DNA from 2 places in the Jeotgalibacillus malaysiensis genome. Region 1 is predicted to be linked to the other one. Evidence: riboswitches for the same ligand, from Rfam matches in the RefSeq annotation. Region 1 holds a riboswitch; the other holds the start of a gene.
The links. Region 1 has a riboswitch for FMN ahead of ribD (bifunctional diaminohydroxyphosphoribosylaminopyrimidine deaminase/5-amino-6-(5-phosphoribosylamino)uracil reductase RibD). Riboswitches for the same ligand answer to the same signal wherever they lie in the genome.
Positions count from the first base shown of each region.

Region 2: another riboswitch for FMN. It lies ahead of LG330_RS17145 (ECF transporter S component); the one in region 1 lies ahead of ribD (bifunctional diaminohydroxyphosphoribosylaminopyrimidine deaminase/5-amino-6-(5-phosphoribosylamino)uracil reductase RibD).

Region 1 is NZ_CP085252.1:1,824,740-1,836,687, forward strand. Features, by position in the region: gene ribE (6,7-dimethyl-8-ribityllumazine synthase) at 1-53, opposite strand, end outside; gene LG330_RS09835 (bifunctional 3,4-dihydroxy-2-butanone-4-phosphate synthase/GTP cyclohydrolase II) at 66-1,259, opposite strand; gene ribE (riboflavin synthase) at 1,281-1,916, opposite strand; gene ribD (bifunctional diaminohydroxyphosphoribosylaminopyrimidine deaminase/5-amino-6-(5-phosphoribosylamino)uracil reductase RibD) at 1,917-2,993, opposite strand; FMN riboswitch at 3,126-3,260, opposite strand; gene LG330_RS09850 (amidohydrolase) at 3,411-4,541, shown strand; gene LG330_RS09855 (GNAT family N-acetyltransferase) at 4,827-5,378, shown strand; gene LG330_RS09860 (SDR family oxidoreductase) at 5,408-6,055, opposite strand; gene LG330_RS09865 (undecaprenyldiphospho-muramoylpentapeptide beta-N-acetylglucosaminyltransferase) at 6,142-7,218, opposite strand; gene LG330_RS09870 (phytoene desaturase family protein) at 7,265-8,737, opposite strand; gene LG330_RS09875 (glycosyltransferase) at 8,734-9,822, opposite strand; gene LG330_RS09880 (lysophospholipid acyltransferase family protein) at 9,851-10,555, opposite strand; gene LG330_RS09885 (carotenoid biosynthesis protein) at 10,552-11,304, opposite strand; gene LG330_RS09890 (MATE family efflux transporter) at 11,406-11,948, shown strand, end outside.
Region 2 is NZ_CP085252.1:3,306,795-3,318,742, forward strand. Features, by position in the region: gene LG330_RS17135 (right-handed parallel beta-helix repeat-containing protein) at 1-20, opposite strand, end outside; gene LG330_RS17140 (S9 family peptidase) at 434-2,215, opposite strand; FMN riboswitch at 2,564-2,698, shown strand; gene LG330_RS17145 (ECF transporter S component) at 2,832-3,410, shown strand; gene pepT (peptidase T) at 3,489-4,715, shown strand; gene LG330_RS17155 (hypothetical protein) at 4,735-4,935, shown strand; gene LG330_RS17160 (hypothetical protein) at 5,263-5,805, opposite strand; gene LG330_RS17165 (ParM/StbA family protein) at 5,816-6,994, opposite strand; gene LG330_RS17170 (YIP1 family protein) at 7,322-7,933, shown strand; gene iadA (beta-aspartyl-peptidase) at 7,989-9,161, opposite strand; gene LG330_RS17180 (DEAD/DEAH box helicase) at 9,172-10,605, opposite strand; gene LG330_RS17185 (catalase) at 10,709-11,948, opposite strand, start outside.

The DNA.
Region 1 (11,948 bases):
ATTGCAACTTTTAATCCTGATCCTGATAAATGACCTTCATATACTTTTTTCATTGATGATTCCTCCTATAGATTCAGCATGTGTCCAAGCTTGGATTTTTTTGTTTCAAGGTATTTTGCATTTTGTTCTTTGGTTGGCATCTGAATGGCTACACGGTCTGTCACTTCAAGTCCATAGCCTCTGACACCTGCAATTTTTCTCGGATTATTCGTTAACAGCCTCATTTGTGTGACACCCAGGTCTTTCAGAATCTGTGCGCCAATTCCATAATCTCTGAGGTCGGCTGCAAATCCAAGTTTATGATTTGCTTCAACGGTATCCAGCCCTTCTTCTTGAAGCTTATATGCTTTCAGTTTATTGACAAGGCCAATGCCCCGGCCTTCCTGACGCATATACAAGAGGATTCCGTTACCTTCACGCTCAATTTGAGACAATGCTGCGTACAGCTGAGGTCCGCAATCACAGCGGTTTGAACCGAATACATCTCCAGTCAGACATTCTGAATGAACCCTGACCAGAACTGGTTCTCCAGCTTTAATATCACCTTTAACTAATGCAACATGCTCCTGCCCGGTCAGAATCTCAGTATAGGCTACTGCCTGGAATTCACCGAACTCAGTAGGCATGAATGTTTCAACTTCTCTTTTCACAAGCTGTTCTTTGTTTCGTCTGAATGCGATCAAGTCTTCAATCGTGATCAGCTTCAAATCAAACTTCTTAGCGATTTTTTGCAATTCAGGTACACGCGCCATTGTTCCGTCTTCATTAATGATTTCACAAATCACACCTGATGGTTTTGAGCCGCTTAACACTGCCAGGTCAACAGCTGCTTCAGTATGGCCGGCTCTTTTCAAAACGCCTCCCTTTTTTGCGACAAGTGGAAATATATGACCTGGACGCTTAAAATCAGCCGCTTTTGCATCTTCATCAATTAATGCTCTTACCGTTAATGCTCTTTCAGGCGCACTGATTCCGGTTGTGGTGTCTTTGTGATCCACACTGACTGTAAAAGCTGTACCGTGTGAGTCAGTGTTCGTATCAGTCATGGGTTTCAGCTGAAGCTCTTCTGCACGTTCTTCAGTAATAGGCGTACAGACCAGTCCCCGGCCTTCAGTAATCATAAAATTGATCATCTCAGGTGTTGCTTTTTCTGATAACCCGATAAAATCCCCTTCATTTTCACGGTCTTCATCGTCAACTACAATGACCGGCTTACCATTTCTTAGATCCTCTAAAGCTTCTTCAATTGTATTGAACATATCATCATGCCTCCTGTGTCTTTACATAAACCCATTCTCTCTCAGATAAGATTCATCTATTCCAGTAGATTGTGGCTGTATTAAGTTTTGAACATATTTTGCAATCATGTCACATTCTATATTTACTATACTGCCAGGCGATTTTGAGGCGATGATTGTGTCGTCAGCCGTCTGCGGAATCAATGAGATCATAAACGCATTCTTTTGGACATCAAATACGGTTAATGAAGTTCCATCCACTGCAACTGAACCTTTCATCATAAAGTATTTGATCAGCTCCTCAGGTACTTGAATATAAATATATATGGCATTTTCTTCTCTTTTCATCGATTGTATAACGCCAGTACCGTCTACGTGTCCACTTACAAAGTGTCCCCCGAACCGTCCTACTGCAGCCATTGCACGTTCAAGGTTCACTTTTGACCCTTTTTTTAATTCATGCAGCGTTGTGGATTTCATCGTCTCAGGCATGACATCCACTGAAAATTGGTGCGCTGAGAGGTCTGTGACGGTCAGACACACGCCATTAATGGAAATACTGTCGCCGATTTTAGCGTCATCCAGAATTTTATAGCACTCAATTGTCAGGATCATAGAATTTTTGCCTTTTTGCAGGTTGTGAACTGTCCCTACTTCTTCAATTAAACCGGTAAACATTTATTCATCTCCCTTTGGAATTGCAATGATCTTAAGGTCAGTGCCAACCATCTCTGTGTGAACAATCTGCATGTTTTGTGCTTGATCCATGTGCTCGATACCAGTACCGCCTATAACCCCTTTAGCATTATGACCAGTAATCATTTTTGGGGCTATATAAGAGATGAATCTGTTCACTGCTTTTGAATGTATAAATGAGGCGTGGATTTCGCTTCCACCTTCAACATAAACAGAATGAATCCCCAGTCCGAACAGATAGGTCAATACTGACTGGATCTGAATTGAATCCTGTTTCATTCTGTAAACAGATACATTTTTAAGTTGATTTAAATTAAATTCTTTATCGCGGTCCGCATTTTTTCCGCATATCACATGAACCGCTGATTCTCCGTCATGCAGAAGTTTTGAGTGAATTGGAATTGAGAGCTGAGTATCAAGTATAACTCTATGCGGGGATACTCCGCCTTCCGAAAGCCTGACCGTTAATGAAGGATCATCATATTTAACTGTATTAACGCCTACTAGAATGGCATCATGCAGATGTCTGTCGCGATGAACATCTTTTCTTGCTTCCGGACCGGTCACCCATTTACTGTGCCCGGTATTTGTTGCAGTTTTTCCATCAAGTGACATCGCTGTTTTCAGGGTCACGAATGGTTTTTTATGCTTCATTGCATGAAAGAAGTATTCATTCAGTGCATCGGTTTCTGTCTGACACACACCGGTCACCACTTCTATTCCGGCATCTATTAATTTATTTATACCCTGACCTGACACTTTTGGATTCGGATCAGTACTGCCGATCACAACTTTGCTTATTTTCTTATTTATAATCAGATCGGCACATGGCGGTGTTTTGCCATAATGAGAACATGGTTCAAGCGTTACATATATGGTTGCACCTTCTGCCTGATCTCCAGCCATCTGCAATGCATGGACCTCAGCATGTGCCTCTCCGGGCTTTAAATGAGCACCCATGCCAATTACTTTTCCATTCTTTACAACTACACTGCCAACTGCAGGGTTTGGAGAAGTTTGACCCTGCGTTGCCTGAGCAAGACTAATTGCTGTTTTCATCCATTTTTCATACAACTACACCATCTCCCGGTAACGACCATACGTATATTGAGGAATAAACACAAAAAACTCCCGCTTCTGACGGGAGTTTGATCATGACGAAATAAGCGTTCAACACATGTGTTAAAACGCAATTCCTTTCTCCCATCCAGACTATAACTGTCGGCTTTGGAATCTCACCAAATCCACCGGTAACACCGGGTCACGGACTAAGAGCAGCTGCTCATCACCGCCGGTAGGGAATTTCACCCTGCCCCGAAAGGTACGTTATTTTATTGTCTTACTATTATGTCGGATATCTCTTATATTTGTAAAGGAAACAGTACTCAAATTAGTATTCTTTCTGAAAATTCTTTTCTCTTAATATTGATTCAAGTAAAATTAAGTTATAAATCGTATACTCAGGAGGGCTGTCACATGAAGATTTTACTTAAGGATGCTGTTGTCTATCCAATTACTTCTTCAATGATTCAGTATGGTGATGTTTTAGTTGAGAATGGCATAATTAAAGAAGTAAAAGACACCATAATAGGACATCAGGATGCAAAAGTAATCGATTGCTCGGGACAGCATTTGACTCCGGGCCTGATTGATGTACACACTCATCTTGGACTTTATGATGAAGGAACAGGATGGGCGGGAAATGACGCGAATGAATCGATTGAGCCGATGACCCCTCACATTCGTGCAATCGATGGTGTTTATCCGCTCGATGAAGGTTTTTTAAATGCCCGGTCACACGGGGTTACGACAGTGAATATACTGCCGGGGAGTGCGAATGTGATCGGTGGGATTACTGCGATTATTAAAACGAATGGGAAAACAGTTCAATCTATGATCGTAAACCCGGAATCCGGCTTGAAAATGGCGCTGGGAGAAAATCCGAAACGGATGCATTCAAATGGTTCTAATGATTCGATCACCCGTATGGGAATTATGGGGATGCTAAGAGAGCAGCTCTACCTTGCAAAAAACTTTGACGGCACAAATGACCTCCGGTTAAGTGCACTTCAAAAAGCTTTAAGCCGGGAAATACCGGTCAGAATTCACGCTCATCGTGCAGATGATATTGTTACTGCAATCCGGCTTGCTGAGGAATTTGATCTGGATCTGAGGATCGAGCATTGTACAGAAGGACATCTGATTACAGATGAAGTGAAACGCTCCGGAGCAAAAGTATGTGTAGGCCCTACATTTACCAGAAAATCAAAAGTAGAGCTTAGAAATAAATCTTGGAAAACGTATCAGGTACTCCATGACGCCGGAATTGAAGTATCCATTACTACAGACCATCCCTATACGCCTATTCAATATTTGAATGTCTGTGCAGCGATCGCTGTGCGTGAGGGATTATCTATTCAGGCAGCACTTGAAGCCATTACCATTAATCCTGCAAAAAACCTTGGAATAGGCGATAAAATCGGCAGCATTGAGCCTGGAAAAGAAGCTGATTTGGTACTCTGGAGTGAGCATCCACTGCATTTTATGTCTTCACCTGTATTCACGATGATCAAAGGGGATATTGTCTATCAGGACCAGAAAAAATAATTTTCAAATAAGGCAAAAAAACTATTCTCAAATGCACATTTTTTTTGTATGATTTAGATGCAAATATGTAGAAGAAACTAAATAAGTTTACGATACAAAGATGCCATAAGACTGTCATATGAGTCTGTTATGGAGGGAAGGCAAATGGTGCGCCACCAGCTGATCAGCTGGTTCTAGTGGGTTCGATTCCCACCCCGAAATTTTTTATGAACGCAATGAAAAATTTCGAGGGTGGTGTTCTACAGGTCCTGTCAGGATACTGCCCTTTTATGGAGGGCTAAAACCATGATAAAAAAACGTGACGTACACGAAAGCCAGGCGCTGTTTGAATTAATGACACATCCAGACGTATACCCTTATATCAGACAAAAAGCATCTTCTTCTGAAGAATTATTGTTTATGATCAAACAGATGATAGAAGCTGAAGAACGCGGTGAGATCATTTCAAGAACGATTTTAGATGAATGGGGAAATCCCGCAGGCACGATCAGCTTATTTGATGTGCAAAATAATAGTGGCTTTCTAGGTACCTGGCTCGGTAAGCCTTACCACGGCCTCGGATACAACCAGGCTGCTAAAGAAGCTTTTTTCAATGAATTATTTTACGAGCTTGGAATTGAAAATGTTTACCTCAGAATCAGAAAAACAAATCTCAGATCACAAAAAGCAGCAGAAAAACTTCCTTATGTTGTATCGGCGAATGAAACGAACAAAGCACTTTATGATGAGATTAATAGAGAAGAAAATCTATTTAATCTTTATGTTATAACTAAAGATTTATATACGCTCGTCCATATGCGTACGCAGAATGAAACTGAAAATGCACTCGAAGCATAAAATCACCGGACCATTGTCCGGTGATTTTTTTATATCCTATTGAGTGCTGTAATCATATCTTCTTCATCATTTAATATCTCAACTGCTTTATTGTTAAGATTTTCATGTTCAAGCGCTAAAACAAGAACTGCTGCAACATCAGCCTTTGTGATGTCACCTGAACGGTCAGTTAGAACCTCATCAGCTCTGATTTTTCCTGTTTCATTGTTATTAGTCAGCAGTCCAGGTCTAACGATTGAATAGTTTAAACCGCTATTTTCAAGATGTTTGTCTGCTTTATGTTTCGCATCGTAATAGGTTTTCATATCATCACTGATTTCCATCGTTGACAAATCACCTGCTCCAATTGCGCTTAACATCACAAATTTTTTAATCCCTTTTTTCACTGAGAGGTCTATTGCCCTGATCGCCCCATTCTCGTCTACAGCTTTTGTTTTATCGTTACCGGTATGACCTCCGGAACCTGCTGCAAATATCACCGCATCAACTTCATCAAATGCCTGTTCAAAATCACCTTCAAGGTCACCAAGCACTGGAAGACCACCCAGCTTTTCAATTTCTTCAAACTGTGATTCTTTTCTGACCATTCCTCTTGCATAATATTTATTTCTTTTAGCAAGCTTATTAATTGTGAGTTTTCCAGTTGTTCCGGCCGCTCCGATAACTAATACGTCCATATTCTCAAACCTCCTGTTATTCAATGTTTTACTTTTCCCTGTCTGGTCAGGGGTAAACGGATTCTGAGCTCAAAAAAAACAGCAAACTAAAGTCCGCTGTTTTTTGATAGCTCTGTTATTTCCTGTGCCATTTGACTGATCGTGTACGAAGGAGGTGCTTCATCCATCTTCTCAATCATCGTCCACTGCTGATCTCTTAACTGTCTGACAGCTGTGAGGAGAGATTCAGTTGTTAATTCTTCTTCTTCAAGCTTTAATGCAAAGCCCTGCTGTACAAAAGAATTAGCATTTAATATCTGGTCTCCTCTGCTTGCTTCTCTTGACAGAGGAATTAAAATCATCGGCTTTTTTAAAGCGAGAAATTCAAAAATTGAATTTGATCCTGCTCTTGAAATAACTAAGTCCGATGCTGCGATCAGATCCGGTAACTCACCTGAAACGAATTCATACTGAATATAATCAGGATTTTGATTTTCAACGACATTTCCCTTACCGCACAAATGAATAATAGAATAATGCTCTGTTAATTCAGGAAGGGCATTTCTGACAGTCGTATTAATACCCTTGGCACCAAGACTGCCACCCATGATTAATATGACAGGCTTTGGCTGGTCCAACCCTGCAAATGTCATTCCTTTTTCTCTCGATCCGCTAAAAAGCTCCTCACGGATAATCGCACCTGCACAGGTGGCTTTTTCTGCAGGTACATATTGAAGCGTTTCTCTGAATGTCGTATAAATCTTCGTCGCAAAAGGCATCGCTAATTTGTTCGCAAGTCCAGGTGTTACATCAGATTCGTGGATTGCCACCGGTACTCCAGCCAGTTTTGCTGCCAGCAAAACCGGCACAGATACAAATCCGCCTTTAGAAAAAATGACATCAGGCTTAATTTTTTTAATTTTCAGGTATGCCTGTACAGTACCAGCGAGAACACGGAAAGGATCTGAGAAGTTTTTTACTGAAAAATACCTTCTTAACTTTCCACTTGAAATACCGTAATAAGGAACATCCGGAAATTTTTCTGTAATTATGTCTTTTTCAATTCCATCTCTTGAACCGATGTAAGAGACATGCCATTTATTTTTCACAAATTCAGGAATGAGTGCAGTGTTCACTGAGACATGACCTGCCGAACCTCCGCCTGTAAACAATATTTTCTTCATGTGATACTCCAATCTAAAAATTCATTACCCGTCTATTATACCTGAATCAATTCAAACGGAAAGAGCCGTTTTCTTTTATGATTGATTCTGCAACATTTAACCCACTCATTACGACCATTGGAGAACCTCCGCCAGGGTGTGTGGAGCCCCCGGTATAATAAAGATTATGAACAAATCTGCTCTTATTACCGGGTCGTAAAAATGCGTCCTTCATTGAATTTGAAGAAATCCCGTAAATTGACCCTTTATAAGCTTTAAAAAGATGTTTCAAAGAGTCTGGTGTAAATATCTTTTCACATTCAAGCTGTTCACTGATTGGAATCCCTTTATCCTCAAGTTTACGGTAGATCTTCTCTTTATATGATTGAATATCGGGTATTTCTGCTGCCGGTGCGTTCACAAGTATAAACAGATTGCTGCCTTTTGTTATACTCCTGTCTGTATAAGCACTGTGGCTAATATAGATTGTTGGATCATCCGGCATTTTTTTATGTGTAAAGATATCTTCAAATTCCTGATCGTAATGTTCAGGAAAATATACCTGATGATGATGTATATCCGGTTGAAATTCTTTTAACCCTGCTAATATGACAAAAGCCGAAATAGAGGGTTCGTACTGATCAAGCTTCCGGTCCGTTAAACCTGGACGGTCAGACTCCTTTATCAGATTTTTTGTTGATGTCACAAAATCCCCATTTATAATGATCTGATCAAACTCAAAAGTACGTCCGCTTTCAGTCACTAATAACTGAGCATATTTCTGCTTAACCGTAATTTCCTTGACAGTTTCATTAAAGACTATTTCCCCCCCAAGTTTTATAAATACGTCTTCAAAAGCAGTAGCAATTTTGGTATTTCCACCTTTAACAGTAAATACACCTGATACCATTTCCAGATAGCCAATCATCGCAAAAGTAGCAGGACTCTGATAAGGAGAAGAACCAATATATGTCGCATATCGATTAAAAACTTTCTGGATGTCAGGATTTGAAAAGTATTTCTGATTAAATTTATACAGTTTCTTAAATGGCCTGACCCGCATAAATGCTCTTGCCATAGCAGGATCGAGAAAATCACACAGTGATGTAATGGCCTTTGGGAAAAATGCTTTTTCAGAAATGCTGTACAGACGTTCGATTTCTATCAGGTAATCCCAGTATAGAGAAGCAGCTTCAGGATCAATTTCATTAAGCTGTTTAATCATTTCATCCGGATGGACTGATTGAGTAAAAACTGTACCATCTGAAAAGATATTTTTAGTATGACGTTCGAGCCTGATAAATGAAAGGTAGTCATTCAAATCGAATCCTGTATCTTTTAAAACATTTTTAAAAACCCACGGCATTGTAATCGTATTTGGTCCAAAGTCAAAGTGATACTCACCTAATTTGACCGGCATCATTTTGCCGCCGGCATGGTCGTTTTTTTCTATAATTGTAACCTGATATCCGATTGACTGGAGCCTGATGGCAGCAGAAAGTCCGCCAAGACCGGCCCCGACGATACATATCCTCTTCATTGGTAGATCCGTCCCTTCCATTTATACCCGCTGCCGTTCAATCCTTTTATTGCTGCAGTACTCAGCAGTATAACTAAAGCGATTGCAGAGATAGGCATAAGTAAAAAATGCAGCTTAGATTGACTGGTGGCAGCATCTATTAAAAATGTCTGTAGAAAAATAATTAAGAGCGGAACAGTCAGCATCCAATTCCCGCTGAATACACCGATCAAAAATAGAGGTAGCGGAATAAAATAAAAGCTGATATAAAATAATGCGACAAGAAATGCTGCAGGTACCGACCTGCCAATCCCTGTGAAGATGTTTTTTGTGAAGCCTCCCCATACTTCAGCATTTGTCTCATACATATCACATGTGATTGATTTCGTCACATTGCTCAGAATACATCTGAAGCCATTTTGTTTTAAAGTTCTCGTTATATGTATATCCTCTACCAGCGAATGCCTGACTGCATAATGTCCTCCTGATGCTAAATAGGCATTTTTATCAAATAACATAAATGCGCCATGAGCAGCTGTAAAAGCAGGTTTAGTTGAATGATTTGCGACTATGTTCGGCAAATGAAAAAAAACAAAAAAATGCTGAAGTGGTACAAGTAACTTTGCCAAAAATGTTTTTGCCGGAAATTGAGGAAAACCAGTAATTAGACCGGCATGATGTTTTTTCAATAAATGAAGTCCTTTTGAAATTGCATCGGGCTCAAGTCTGACGTCCGCATCTATAAAACAATAGTAATCTCCTGTCGCCTGCCTGCTCAGCTGATGACAGGCAAACACTTTCCCTACCCACCGTTCAGGCAGTTTTTCTCCCTGAATGACTTTAATCTTACCCCTGTATGTATCCAGTATGTTTTCAGTCAGGTCTTCAGAGTGATCGTTTAAAACGATAATCTCTTTATTCATATAAGTTGATTTCAAAACGGAATCTATAACGTCGGCGGCATTTGCCTGTTCGTTTCTCATAGGGATCAGGATTGAAACCTTTGAAGATTCATGATCTGACTGATCCTTCAAACGGGGCATTGTAAGTATGTTCATGACGGTAAGCAGTAAAAAAATGAATAATATACTGATGTAAATAACCACGTTCAATCCCCCTTCAGACCCTTATAACTTATTTTCTTTTTAATACTTCCAGCCATTCGCTAGATGTTTTAAAGCCACTGATAAACTTTTTATAGTCATGTATGTTTTCATTTATAACATCAGTTTTAACCTGATTAAGGGATTCCTCAAGTGTGCGTCGAAAGAAATCGCTTTTTTCATTTCTATTCATCTTCTCGATATTTTCATTTCTAACGGGTGTTCCAATTGAGATAAAAAGTTCAGGCCGCTGATCATGCCGGAAAGTGTAATAAGCTGAAACAGGAATGATCTCAACATCCTGGTTTTTTTCTGCAAGATATGCCGGCCCGTTCATAAACGAGAGCGGTCTTTTTTCAAGATGTTCTTCTTTCCCCTGAGGAAAAATCCAGACTGATTTCTTTTCCTTTAATTTCTGATCAGCAAATTGCAGGCTTCTAATAAGAGATTTTGGTGAATCCGGATCTACAGGAAACGCCCCGATCTTAGAGAAGAATGAGAAATTCTCTATACCATCTTTACTCATCATGGCATAAGCGTCTTCCTTCAGTAAGTATCGGTTTAAATAAAATACAATCAACCCATCCCACCAGCTCGAATGGTTCATGATATATAATTTAGGCGTGTCTGATGAGACGTGATCATTTTTTACAAAAACCCTGTAAAAGTGTTTTTTTAATTGCCAGGTTAAATAGTTTCCGAGAATTAATTCTGTTTTAAATGATTTTTTATTCATTTAATCCTCCTCTTTAACAGCAGGTAGATCAGATAAGTGATTAAGAGACCCGATCCGGTAACAAAGATTGCAAAATACAATTGATAAGCGAATGCGGTAATCACAAACATAATAATCATTAAAAAATAGAGCCAATTTATCCGTTTAGTCCACGTCTCATCAGAAGGTGGAACTGCAATAAAGTAAACAATAAACTGAATGATAAATGAAACATAAAACCATGCGACGAAGTTTTGTGTTGGAATCTCGTAGTAAGGACCGGTATCATCCCACACCCAGTATTGTTTAGCCTGATAAGCAACAGGGTCGATAATCAGATCCATACATACGGCTAATAGCGAAGCAATAAACGCAAACCTTAAACCTTTGAGAATGCTTTTCGGTTTAATCAATAAGCGGGTCATTAAACTAAGTGAAGTAAAAATGACCATTACCCAGGCAAAACCAATTGTTAGTGGAACACCGAATACCTGTACGCCGAAATCCTGTTCATAGTGATAAGCACCAAAGATGATACCATATTCAACACCTAATGACTCAGCCCACATTGTAAAGGCCATAATCACTATACTAATTGATAACCCTCTTAAATTTCCAAGCACTTTCATCCCGTAGTAAATTGCCAGAATTCCTGATAAATATAAAAATACTGCATTAGCCCATTCTAAAAATGGCGGCAGCAAATCAAATGCAACTAAAATGACGCCAATTCCATACCATACTAAAAAAACTTTCCATACGACATTCATCCAATCACCTTCCGGACCTATATGATAGTTTGTTATGTTATAATGCTCTGAGATTTAAAAACTAGTCACTTTACGTGTAACAGAAAGCGAGCCGGGTTTTAATGGAGCAAACATTTAATCTGAAACAAAAGCTGAAACAGTTTTCAATTATTTTAATACCGATTCTTGTCACTCAACTTGGTTTATTTGCAATGAATTTCTTCGATACAATCATGTCCGGACAGTATTCAACTGCAGACCTTGCAGGTGTCGCAATCGGTTCATCGCTCTGGATGCCTGTCTTTACAGGACTCTCCGGTATTTTACTTGCAGTAACACCGATTGTTGCACAACTGATCGGGGGAAAAAAAGAAATGTATGTAAAAAACACAGTGATTCAGGGTATATACCTTGCTGTGATTATGGCAGTTATTATATTGATCGCGGGTTTTATTGTCGTAAATCCGATCCTATCTGCGATGAACATTGATAGCGAGGTAAGGAGAGTTGCCGGTCTATACCTTGCTGCACTCGCTGCAGGTATTGTCCCTCTTTTTGTTTATAACGTATTGCGCTCTTTTATCGATGCACTCGGATTTACAAGAGTAACGATGTATGTAACGTTAATGTCATTACCACTGAATGTCATATTTAACTATATTCTG
Region 2 (11,948 bases), 1.5 Mb from region 1:
AAAAATAGATGTTTTTTCATCGTTAAAGCTCCTTTGTAAAATTTCACATGACAGCGCAACAAATGTAATCTACTTCACATTACAGAAATATCATATGTAAATAAAGGTTATAAATACACATTTTTTCACATTAAAAATAGTATTTTGTTATTATATTTTTACCTTTAATATGAATTTTAAAGTGATTTATTTATCAATCATTATTTCTTTATAACTTATTACCAATAAACATTACTTTGAATTAAAGATAGTTATCTGTTAGAAAAACAAAAAATCTTTAAATATACATTTTTCATTAAATCCAGTGTATTTTTGTTCTACATAATGAAAATATAACGTTATCTCAGAAAAACTAACCACTTACTTTTATTCTCTCCATTTTTTTCAGATCTATACAAAAAAATCCGCCTGATATAATCAGACGGATTCAACCTTAAATATATTGATCAAAAAACTCGAGCACTTCCTCATAAACCTTCATCTCATTCGCCTTCTTCGAAAATCCGTGCCCCTCATCATCCAGCACAAGGTACTTCACATCACGCCCTTTTCCTTTCAGCGCTTCAACAATCTGATCTGATTCCGCTTTGACCACGCGCGGATCCTTTGCACCCTGGATGACAAACATTGGTTTAGTCATTGAATCCAGGTATTCAATCGGTGAATCCTCTGTCAGCTTTTCTTTATCTTCTACCGGGTCTCCAACCCACTGCTTCATGACCGGCTTCCAGTGTTCGGGGACTGATTCGATAAAGCTGAACAGGTTACATGGTCCAAAAATGTCGACGACTGCTTTGAAGTAGTCTGCGTGGCGGCCGTGCAGGAGCAGTGCCATGTAACCGCCGTAGCTTCCTCCCATGAGCAGGACTTTGTCGCGGTCTGCGAGTCCTTTTTTAAATAAATATTCCAGTCCTTCAATATTATCTAGACGTGGGCCGTGTCCCCAGTCGCCTTCGACCATTTTAGAGAACTTCAGTCCGTATCCTGTTGAGCCGCGGAAGTTTGGTGCGAATATGCTGTAGCCGCGGTAGACCAGGAATTGAAACAGAGAACGGAATGTTGCACGTTCTGCCGCCTGTGGTCCGCCGTGTGGCCATAGAATGACATGACCATTGCTGTTTTCAGGCTTCGCTTTGAAGAACTGTGCTTCGATTTCCAGTCCGTCAAATGACTTGTAAGTGTGAAGCTCAGGCTCTGCCATATCCTCTTCTTTTACGCCCGGCACGTTATACTTTGTCAGCTGCTTCCACTGGCCGTCTTTTCTCATATAAATGTTTGCCGGTCTGACAGCGGTTCTGCCTGCGAGGTAAAGGTTGCCTGAGTCCGCTACCTTCAGTCCTGCAATTTCAGTGGTTGGGATATCAATTTCGTTTAACGTTTCTTCTTTCAAATCGAATTGATACAGCTTGTCTTTCACACCTTTTTCAGCTCTGATATAGAGGCTGTTTGAAGATTGGTCATAGTAAACGCCGTCGAAGTCTTCTTTTTCTATTGCAGCAACTTTTTCGAATGATTCATCCTTTAAGTTAAAGCGGGCAAGGTAGGAGAAATCCTCACCGTAGTTCGTTGTAAAATAAATCTGCTGATCTGAAACGAATTCTACTCCTGAAACTGTATGCTGTTCTTTACGATCAGGCGTCAGATAAATTTCCTGACCGTCCTTTTTTACAAATGCTAGGACATACGTATTTGCATAGTGCTTTACATAGACAATCGCCTGTTCATCAGGGCTTTTTGCTGTAAGATACGTTGCTGCATCGGTTCCTTCATGGATAACCTTTTCTTCTTGTTCTTTCAGCTCATAGCAATACGACTTGAGGTAAGTCGGATCTTCTTTAGTAGAAGTATAATACAGTCGCTCACCATCTTTACTCAGATTCAGTCCCATGTGCCGGGCACCTTCATGCGTACGAAGCGGTTCTAGACTTCCACCCGCTGGCGGTACGGCATAAATCTGACCATTCTCGTCCCCGTCCTGATCCATAATTGCCAGAATGTAGCGCCCCTGCTTGTCGTACGCAAGTTCTGAACAGCTCTGATTATGGAAGCTGAGCGGGTATGGAAATGCATTTGGCAGATCCATTGCCCAAAGGTTATATTTCCCGTTCAGATTTGTACTGAATACGAGCTGTGTTTCTTCTTTATTTACTGTAAATGTCTGAATGCCGAATGTCTGAAAAAAATTCTCAACATCCGGCTGTCTGAAGTTAATCATCTAATAAAATCCTCCCTGTTTGTTTCGTTCTACGTAATATTCTATTAAATGTACTAATAATCCTTTATTTTTATCATTTTTGTAGGACATTTTCACTTTCTTATTAGGTATGTTATTTATAAAAATCAATATTAGTTTTTGCACAGCAGGGGATTGAAGTGGAAGGGGGCGACTCCTGCGGCAGGAAGGGACGTGTGAGACCAAGCATGGCGAAGCCTGCTGGCTCACCGCCCGGCCGCGGAAAGCGTCCCCCTGAAACGGAAATCAACTGCCAAACTTACAGCGCAAAACTTTTAAATTGAATAAGAATTCACTCTGCGCTATACTAAAATCCTAAACTAAATATCGTTCCATCTTCAGGGCAGGGTGAAATTCCCGACCGGCGGTAAATGTAAGAGTGAGCCCGCGAGCGAATAGGGAGCTATTTGCTGACTCCGTGAGAACCGGAGGCCGACAGTATAGTCTGGATGGGAGAAGATGGAGGCAAGAATAAGGGATTTGCAAAAGCTGACCCTTTATTTCGTGCTGAATTCTCCCTGCTGATTGCGCCGAATCTGCAGGGTTTATTTGTGTACGAAGCCGAAACTTCTGTGTGGAACGAGGACAGGAGCTACTCATGTTAAAAAACACACAACTTTTAGTTAAGCTATCCATGCTTAGCGCAGTGGCATTCTTACTGATGATGCTCAATTTTCCACTTCCGTTTTTACCGGATTTCCTGAAAATTGACTTCAGTGATGTGCCTGCTTTACTTGCAGCAATCATGTTTTCACCAATGGCTGGTGTGATTGTTGAAGCATTAAAGAATATTTTGTACTATCTTTTTAAAGGCAGTGGCGTTCCTATCGGCGAGCTTTCAAACTTTATTGCCGGATGTGCCTTCATCCTGCCGGTAGCGTTCTTCTACCACAAACGCAAAACAAAAAGCGCACTCGCTAAAGGGCTTGTAGCAGGAACTATATTAATGGTTCTGCTGCTTGCAGTACTGAATTACTTTCTGATTCTGCCTGCGTATGCGTGGTTCTTTGGAATGGATTACATGCTTGATCCAGCTGTTAAATTAGGACTGACAACCGGCGCGATTATTCCATTTAACTTAATTAAATCAGCATGTGTCGCAGCACTGTTTATACCGTTATTCGTAAAATTAAAGCCATGGATCCGTCAGCAGTCTCTGCAAACCGGACCCGTTTAACAGATAAGCACCAGTCGGGCGTTTCCCTGACTGGTGCTTTTACATGCTATAATAAAGAAAAATGCTGGAGGTTGACTCATGCAACAGAAATTGATGGACCGTTTGATTACATATGCAAAAATCGATACACAATCTGATCCAAATTCTCCTGCCACACCTTCCACTGAAAAGCAGTGGGATCTGCTTCGCCATTTAGAAAAAGAGCTTAAAGAAATTGGCCTGGAAGACGTTGAAACAGATGACCACGGTTATTTAATGGCTACCCTTCCTGCAAATACTGAAGGTGACATTCCAACGATCGGCTTTCTTGCACACGTTGATACAGCGACTGATTTTACAGGAACAAATGTAAATCCCCAGGTAGTTGAATATACCGGTGGAGATATTCAGTTAAACGAAAAAGTGACAATGTCACCTGCTGAGTTCCCTGAGCTGAGCAAATACAAAGGTCACACCCTCATCACAACTGATGGCACAACGCTGTTAGGTGCAGATAATAAAGCCGGTATTGCTGAGATTGTAACAGCAATGGAACACCTGATCCAAAATCCTGAAATCAAGCATGGCAGAATCCGTGTTGCTTTTACACCGGATGAAGAAATTGGCCGCGGCCCTCACAAGTTTGATGTAAAACGCTTTGATGCTGACTACGCCTATACAATTGATGGCGGTCCACTTGGAGAACTTCAATACGAAAGCTTTAACGCAGCCGGCGCAAAGCTGACGATTCATGGGACGAACGTTCACCCAGGCACAGCTAAAAATAAAATGGTGAACTCACTAAAGATTGCAATGGAGCTGAATCAGATGCTTCCTTTAAATGAAGCGCCTGAATTTACGGCCGGCTATGAAGGCTTTTTCCATTTGATGCAGATGAATGGGGATGTCGAAAAAACGGAGCTTCAATACATCATCCGTGACCATGACCGTGATAAATTTGAAAAACGTAAATCCACATTGCAGCGCGTAGCAGATGAAGTAAACGCTAAGCACGGTGAAGGTACTGTTGAAATGACAATTGAAGACCAGTACTACAATATGCGTGAAAAGATTGAGCCTGTGCGACACATCGTGGATATTGCTGAAGAAGCGATGAATTCACTTGGTATCGATGCGATCATTGAGCCGATCCGCGGTGGTACAGATGGTTCCCAGCTCTCATATATGGGGTTGCCAACACCGAACGTTTTCACTGGTGGAGAGAACTTCCACGGGAAATTTGAGTATATCTCTGTGGATAACATGGAAAAAGCGTCTCAAGTGATTGTCGAAATCGCTAAACTTTTTCCACATGTGGATAAGTGATTTTTGAAAGGGGTACATTGTGGACTTAAGAAAACTGGATTTAATTTTAAGTGTTGTTTTACTCATAAATTCAATCAGAATTTTTTATTTGATCGTAACGAAAGAAGATCCTGTACCATTTGATTATATGGTTTTATTTTTCTCTACAGTCGGAGCTGTTATTTTATTTATGAACAGTCGACGCAGGAAGATGAAAGCAGAGGGTCGTTTGGAAGAATAGATTTTAGGGGCGGGACATTTATAAAAATGTTCCGCTTTTTTTAATCGTTACACTACACTTCAGGCGGACGCTTTCCGGACGGTGGTTGCTGAGCCTCCTCAGGCTTCGCCTTGCGGGGTCTCAGCTTCCCACTAATCGTCCCGGAGTCGCCGCCTTACGTTTCGTTCCACTGAATTGGTAATTCATCAAATAATTTATTTTTCAAACATGACTTAACACTCTTCTGTTCATAACTATAACTTTAATATATTAATATTTTTATAAAATATGTAAATTAGTTAATAAAATTAAAAAGGAATCTAATCCAATAGATTCCTTTTTAATCATTTATTTATTCATTTTATCCAAGAAACTTCCTAAAAGGTCATCTAAATCTTCTTCTTTTTCTTCCTGAATTTCTTCACGCTCAATTTCGATTGAATCAATTGAGTCCAGGTCATCAAATTCAGGTGTCTGCTGAACAGGCGGTGTTGACTGTGGCTCTCTAACAGGCTCCTGCTCATCTTCCTGCAGGTAGAGTGCCTCATCTACAGATAAAGAGGTGCTGTTCATGGACGCCAGGATTGCTGTTGCTCTTACAGGGTCATTTAACAGCTGATAGACGATGTTACCAAGCAAGGCTTCAGAGTGTGCATGTCTGAGCCATGCCCGTTGTTCTTTGGATAGCTGTTTTGGAATCGGGACGGTAATGGTTTCTCTTTCTTTTTGAGAGTTCTTACCGAGTCCTTCAAGTGCAAATTCTGCAATTTTACTTGAGAAGTTTCTTTTCTCAGCCTCTTTCAGTCTTTGCAATTCCCTCAGCAAATGGTCCGGTGTATCAGAAGGCAGGCGAAAGGTAATCGCCTGTCCCTTCTTGATCGTACCACTCATTTAATACACCTTATTTTGAAGCTGCTTTCGCTTCAGTTTTCTTAGGAGCAGCTTCCTTACTGTTTCTGCGCACAAAGTCATTAATCAGCTTGTGATAAGCGTTAGCCATCATCCAGATGCTTTCTTTCTCGTCTTCAAAGAAGTCAATGTTGTAGCCATCCAGGTTATTATTAAGCGTCTTCAGATAGTCCTTTAACACCATTGAACCACCGCCGACAAAGTAGCAGATCTCTGTCTGTGAATTCTTAGCCCATACGTTGCGCAGGTGACGATATTCTTTTTTCGCAAGGTCAAGAAGGATGCGGTCAGTAATATCATGTACGCTTGTACGAGAACCCTTCACCATGATGTGGTTACGGTCATTTTTCTTCGTGATGATATCCACTACATCACGGCGCGTATCAAGCTCTACGCCGTGGCGTGAACGGATTTCTTCACGGATTGCTTCAAGTGATTCAGATACACCCAGATTGAAGCCCTGCGCCTTGTCGTCATCAACGTTGCGGTTGCGAATGACAGCGATATCAGTTGATAATCCGCCGATATCCTGAATCAGAATCTGCTTATCAATCAGGTCACGGTTGATGATCTTGCCTTCATTGTCCATTACTAGGTTAATAAACGCTGCAAACCCCTCAGGATAGACCTTTACTTCTTCAAATTTAATATTTACTTTCTTACCCTGGAATTTTGGTGTTACCAGGAATTCCACCTGATGAACGGATCCAAGCAGCTGAGAACGGAAACCTACGTCCTTACCCTCTTTTACTTCTCTGAGAGGCAGACCTGTTCCAAGTGTATAAGTTGCATCAATCACGTTATTTTTAGCTTCAAAGCCGCTCTCAGCACGTGCTGCATCAAGTGCAATACTTGCAAATAGCAATACGAGTGACTGATCCTCTTCTGATTTGCTGCTGCCCGGGTCCAATTCTGTCGCATTATCACTCTTTGTTGCAAGGTTACCCACACGATAAATTGCGTTATTGTCCTGCAGGGCAGGGGAGTGAACGCGGATATGTAAGCCGTCCAGTGGATCTTTTTCGTGAAGATCTTCAATTCCGATTACCGGACGATCCTCGCGATCTCTAGCTATAACATTGGGGATATTGAGTTCATAGTCTGATTGGCCAAATAAAGCTTTCACTGAATCATTTCCAACATCAACTGCTGCAATTCTTGTCTTAGTCATAATAAACCTCCTGAAATAAATCTACGGATTGGCTCCGCTCCTATTAACTTTATATAAGAGAAGGTAAAACGTCAATCAATCATAAGTACTGAAAAATCAGATTTGTTGTTTACAATACTGTATACTTGTTTGCATATATGTACACATGCTTTTATATCAGTATGTGTACATACTTGTTTACATGTGTACAATAATGTATACATAATGTTTACAATTTGTTTACTTGTATACGTTTTTGTACACAATCATGATTCTGTCTATTTTTAGGTAAAATATGAAACTAAATGTCAGTTCATTCGTACTAAAATAAAAGGGAGGCGTTAGAAAATGAATCCATTTTTAACAGTGTGGTTCAAACCAAAAAGCACAACAAATTATGTGATTGAAAATAAGAGTGTGAAATACTCGATTATTTTATTCATCATATCTTCGTACACATCAACTTTAAATGGGTTACAGGAAGCTGGTTACATAGAAGGGATGTCACTCTTATTAGTTACTGGTTTAATTCTCATATCCGGACCAGTCTTTGGATTTATAGGGTTTTATATTGGAAGCTGGTTGTTTACATTAGTCGGAAAGTGGATGAATGGAACCGGGACATTGGAGGATATGAGAAAAGCAATTGCGGTAACTGCAATCCCTAATGTATTCATACTGCCGGTTTTAATTATTTATATCCTGATTTACGGAGAGATGTATTTTCAGGCACCAGCATGGAATGAGTTCTCTTCTATTCCACTGGGTGCATCACTGACCTTAAATGTCATTATGATGACGGTAGGCATATGGAATATTGTCATTACCAGTAAAATGATTGGTGTAGTCCACAACTTTTCAAGCTGGAGAGGGTTTGGCGTATCACTAGTGATTGGTGTATCACTTGCAATACTGTTCATACCTATTATCTTAGTGATTGTAGGGGTTAGTTTAATGTAAAAAATCTATACTAAAACGCTTCTGAAATAGAATTCAGAAGCGTTTTTATGTGTGTTTATTCAAATGTTCCTTTGACAACAGCTTTATTGTTCATTACCATAGGCTTACCCATCGCAAAAACACTGTCAATTTGAAAGTTTCGCTGATCTAAAAGCACTATATCAGCATCTTTCCCTGCAGCAATTTCTCCTTTTTGAGAAAGCTTTAGAATTTTTGCAGGGTTTTTAGTAATGACACTAATAGCAGCACTAAGTTCAAGCCCTTCAGCAGTAATCGATTCATGAACCGCCTTGAATAATGAGCTCACTTTCCCTAACTGTAAACCGATTAACTCACCATTTTTATCAAAATCGGGAAGGCTTGCCTGACCATCAGATGTAAATGTAATCAAGGATGGATCTACACCTGCTTCAAGCATTCTTTTTAATGCTGCAGCTGCCTTTACTTCCCCTTCGTCAAGAAACTTAGGGATTGTACTGGTTGTAAAGTCAACATAACCACCTTTTTTCGCATATTCTATTCCCGATTCAAATAAGTGAGAATTTCGGTTTATATGTGTCGGATAAAACTGTTTAATCGGTATATCTGTTGTTTCGACAACCTGCTCAATCAATGACAGGTGATCATAACTGTCACCCACGTGAATATTGACGATTCCTGCCTTCCCGGATAACATACCGCCAATTCTTGCAGCAGATGCAATTTTAGCAAGCTCCTGTACAGTCGGCTGTGAGGAACGGTGGTCTGCGATGGCAATCTCCCCTGCCCCGATGACGCGGTCGATCAGCATTAAATCATCTTCTATTTTTCCGGTCAGCGTTTTGACAGGGACCTGATAAGAACCTGTGTGGACGTAACAGGTGATACCTTCTTCATCAAGTGCTCTCGCTTTGGCAATCAGAGATGGCATAGTACGTGTTGTTCCATCCGTCCCAATCACGCCTACTAGCGTTGTGACACCGCCCAGTGTGGCATCTGTTAATTGGAGTTCAGGTGTACGCGTCCTGTAGCTGCCTTCCCCTCCACCTCCTATAATATGAACGTGTGAGTCTATAAACCCCGGAACTGCAATTTTTCCATCAGCCTCAATCACGGTAAGTCCAGGGGTTTGAGGAGGTAGGTCAATATGATCTTCTATTGCAGCTATTCGTTTATCAGCTATTAAAATATCTTTAAACCCAAGAGGATCAGGGTTATATACATCTGCATTTTTTATCAGTGTAATCATGAAATCCCTCCTACTTTTTTGCAGGATATACCTTAAGCTTCTTGCCTTTAATCGTGGTTTCTTTCAAAGCGCTGATTACTTTATGACCTTTACCATTATGAATTTCGATAAATGAGCAGGTCGGTTCGATTGTAATAATGCCAATATCATCAGCAGTCACACCATCAATCGCTGTGATCGTACCGACAAAATCCCCCGCTCTCAGCTTTTTCTTCTTACCGCCATTCACGTAAATCTTCAGGATATCTTCACTTACTTTTTCAATCGCAGCTGTCTTACGCTCCTGCTGCTCCTCCATTTTAGACCAGAAAGCACCAATGTCAGCAGGCGGCACTGAATGAAGCTCAATCAGATTAGCATTTGTATATTCGATAATGGCTGCCAGACGGTCATCTTCCCGGCCTGTTTCTACAAATGAGACCACTTTACCACTCTGACCTGCTCTTCCTGTGCGGCCGCTTCTATGCGTATATGCAGGAAGCTCAAGGGGCAGATCGTAATTTAGGACTAACGATACGTTGGCTACATCAATGCCACGGGCAGCAATATCCGTTGCAATGAGATAACGGAAGTCTCCCCGTTTGAATTCATTCATAACGTCAAAGCGCTCTTCCTGGACCATACCGCCATGAATTTTGTCGCATGAATATCCAGCACGGTCAAGCCGCTCTGTTAATTCATCTGTCCGGTCCTGTGTACGGCAGAAGATCATGCATGTATCAGGGTTCTCGCTCATTGTTACCTGTTTTAACAACTCAAATTTCTGTTTTTCTTCTGTTATCATATAATAATGCTGAATCAGATCTTCCACTTTATGCTGAGAAGCGATTTCGAATCGCTCTGGCGTTTTTAGCCATTTAGCAGCCAATGACTCTACTTCCTCAGAGAAAGTCGCTGAGAAGAGCGCTGTGAGCCTCTCTTTTGGCATGAAGGCCATAATCGCTTCAACCTGTTCAATAAATCCTCTGTTAAACAGCTCATCCGCTTCATCAATAATGACATATTTTAACTTAGAAGGATCCAGCGTACCCTTTTCCAAATGATCGAGCAGTCTGCCTGGTGTTCCTGATATAATATGCGTTTTTTGCTTCAGTTCAAGCTTTTGCTTCGCAAAAGGCTGTCTTCCGTATAATGCTGCTGCTTTCAGACGTTTGAAACGGCCGATCGCCAGTGCATCAAGTCGGACCTGGTCTGCCAGTTCACGTGTTGGGGTGATGATCAGTGCCTGAGGTTTGTTTTCTTCCCAGACGACTTCATCGCTTATTGGAATCGCATAAGCAGCTGTTTTGCCGCTCCCTGTCTGTGCTTTTGCCATCAGATCGTGACCGGCTTTTATGGCAGGGATGACCTGCTCCTGTACTTCTGTTGGTGCTGTATATGAAAGTTTCTCAAGTGCTTCTGTGATGGAAGGGCTGAGATTAAATTGTTGCCAGGTGTTTGTCATGTGTTGCTCCTTTATTGAGTGATGCTGTTTAGTATACCACGGAGTGAACAGAAAAAACTGCCCGTCATCTGATTAGATGCGGACAGCATGGTCACTTATTCAATTAAACTTCACGACTCCAATGACGGTGCGCTTTGATTGCTTCAACAAATGAATGGGTAAAGCTGTCTGCATCATTACCGTGGATCACACCAGGGCTGTCTGCAATATCATTTGCCTCAAGCCACTTCGTTCCTTCATGCGTTGCACCAATTGGCTTAAAGTGCATAAACGCTTCATTCAGGAAGTAAGAGGTCGTCTGAACAAACTTTTTGCTGAGGTCTTTACCACCTACTGCGTATAGTGCATCATAGAGTACTGAGTCAGCAGTCAGGAAGGTCTGATCCACTTTCAGTTCAGAACCGTCTGTACCCTTCAGTACACCCATTGATTCACTTACAATCTCAACTTCAATCCCTTCGCCTTCAAGCTTTTCAATGATTGAAGGTACATTACCTTCAAATCCGTCTCCTGCAATCAGCAATACTTTACGCGTCTTTGCAGATTTAACGGTGTTTTCCTGGCTTAGTGCAGGGGATGACTTTGTTACACCTGAATCACTGCCTTGAGGTGCTTCAAGACCAATATTTTTCGCTACTTCAGTCGCAAGCTCTATGCTGACATTTGCAAACATATCAACAACCTGTCGTCGGACAGAATCACTTTCACATTTTCCAAGTTCGAAGCTGAAAGCATTTTTTATATGTTCTTTTTCCGGTGCACTCATACTGTTCCAGAAAAGAGTAGCCTGAGAGAAATGATCTTTAAAGCTGTCACTTCTCGCACGGACTTTACGTCCTTCCATCTTCTCCTGGTAGTGTTCAAATCCGCCTTCTTCAGGTGATGCAGGCTCTGGCGTATTGTTCGCAAGTGAATTCTTATGATAGCTTACTTTACCTTTGTTAATGGTTTGTCTGCCATAGCCGTCACGCTGATTGTTGAAGAACGGGCATACAGGACGGTTGATTGGAAGCTCATGGAAGTTTGGACCGCCAAGACGGATCAGCTGCGTATCTGTATAAGAGAACAGGCGTCCCTGAAGCAGTGGATCGTTTGTAAAATCAATCCCCGGCACAAGATGTCCAGGGTGGAATGCCACCTGTTCAGTTTCTGCAAAGAAGTTATCCGGGTTGCGGTTCAGTGTCATTTTACCGACAATTCGTACCGGTACATCTTCTTCCGGCCAAAGCTTAGTCGGGTCCAGTACATCAAAGTCAAATTTGAATTCATCTTCTTCAGAAACCAGCTGTACGCCAAGCTCATACTCCGGATAGTCGCCGTTTTCAATTGATTCAAACAGATCT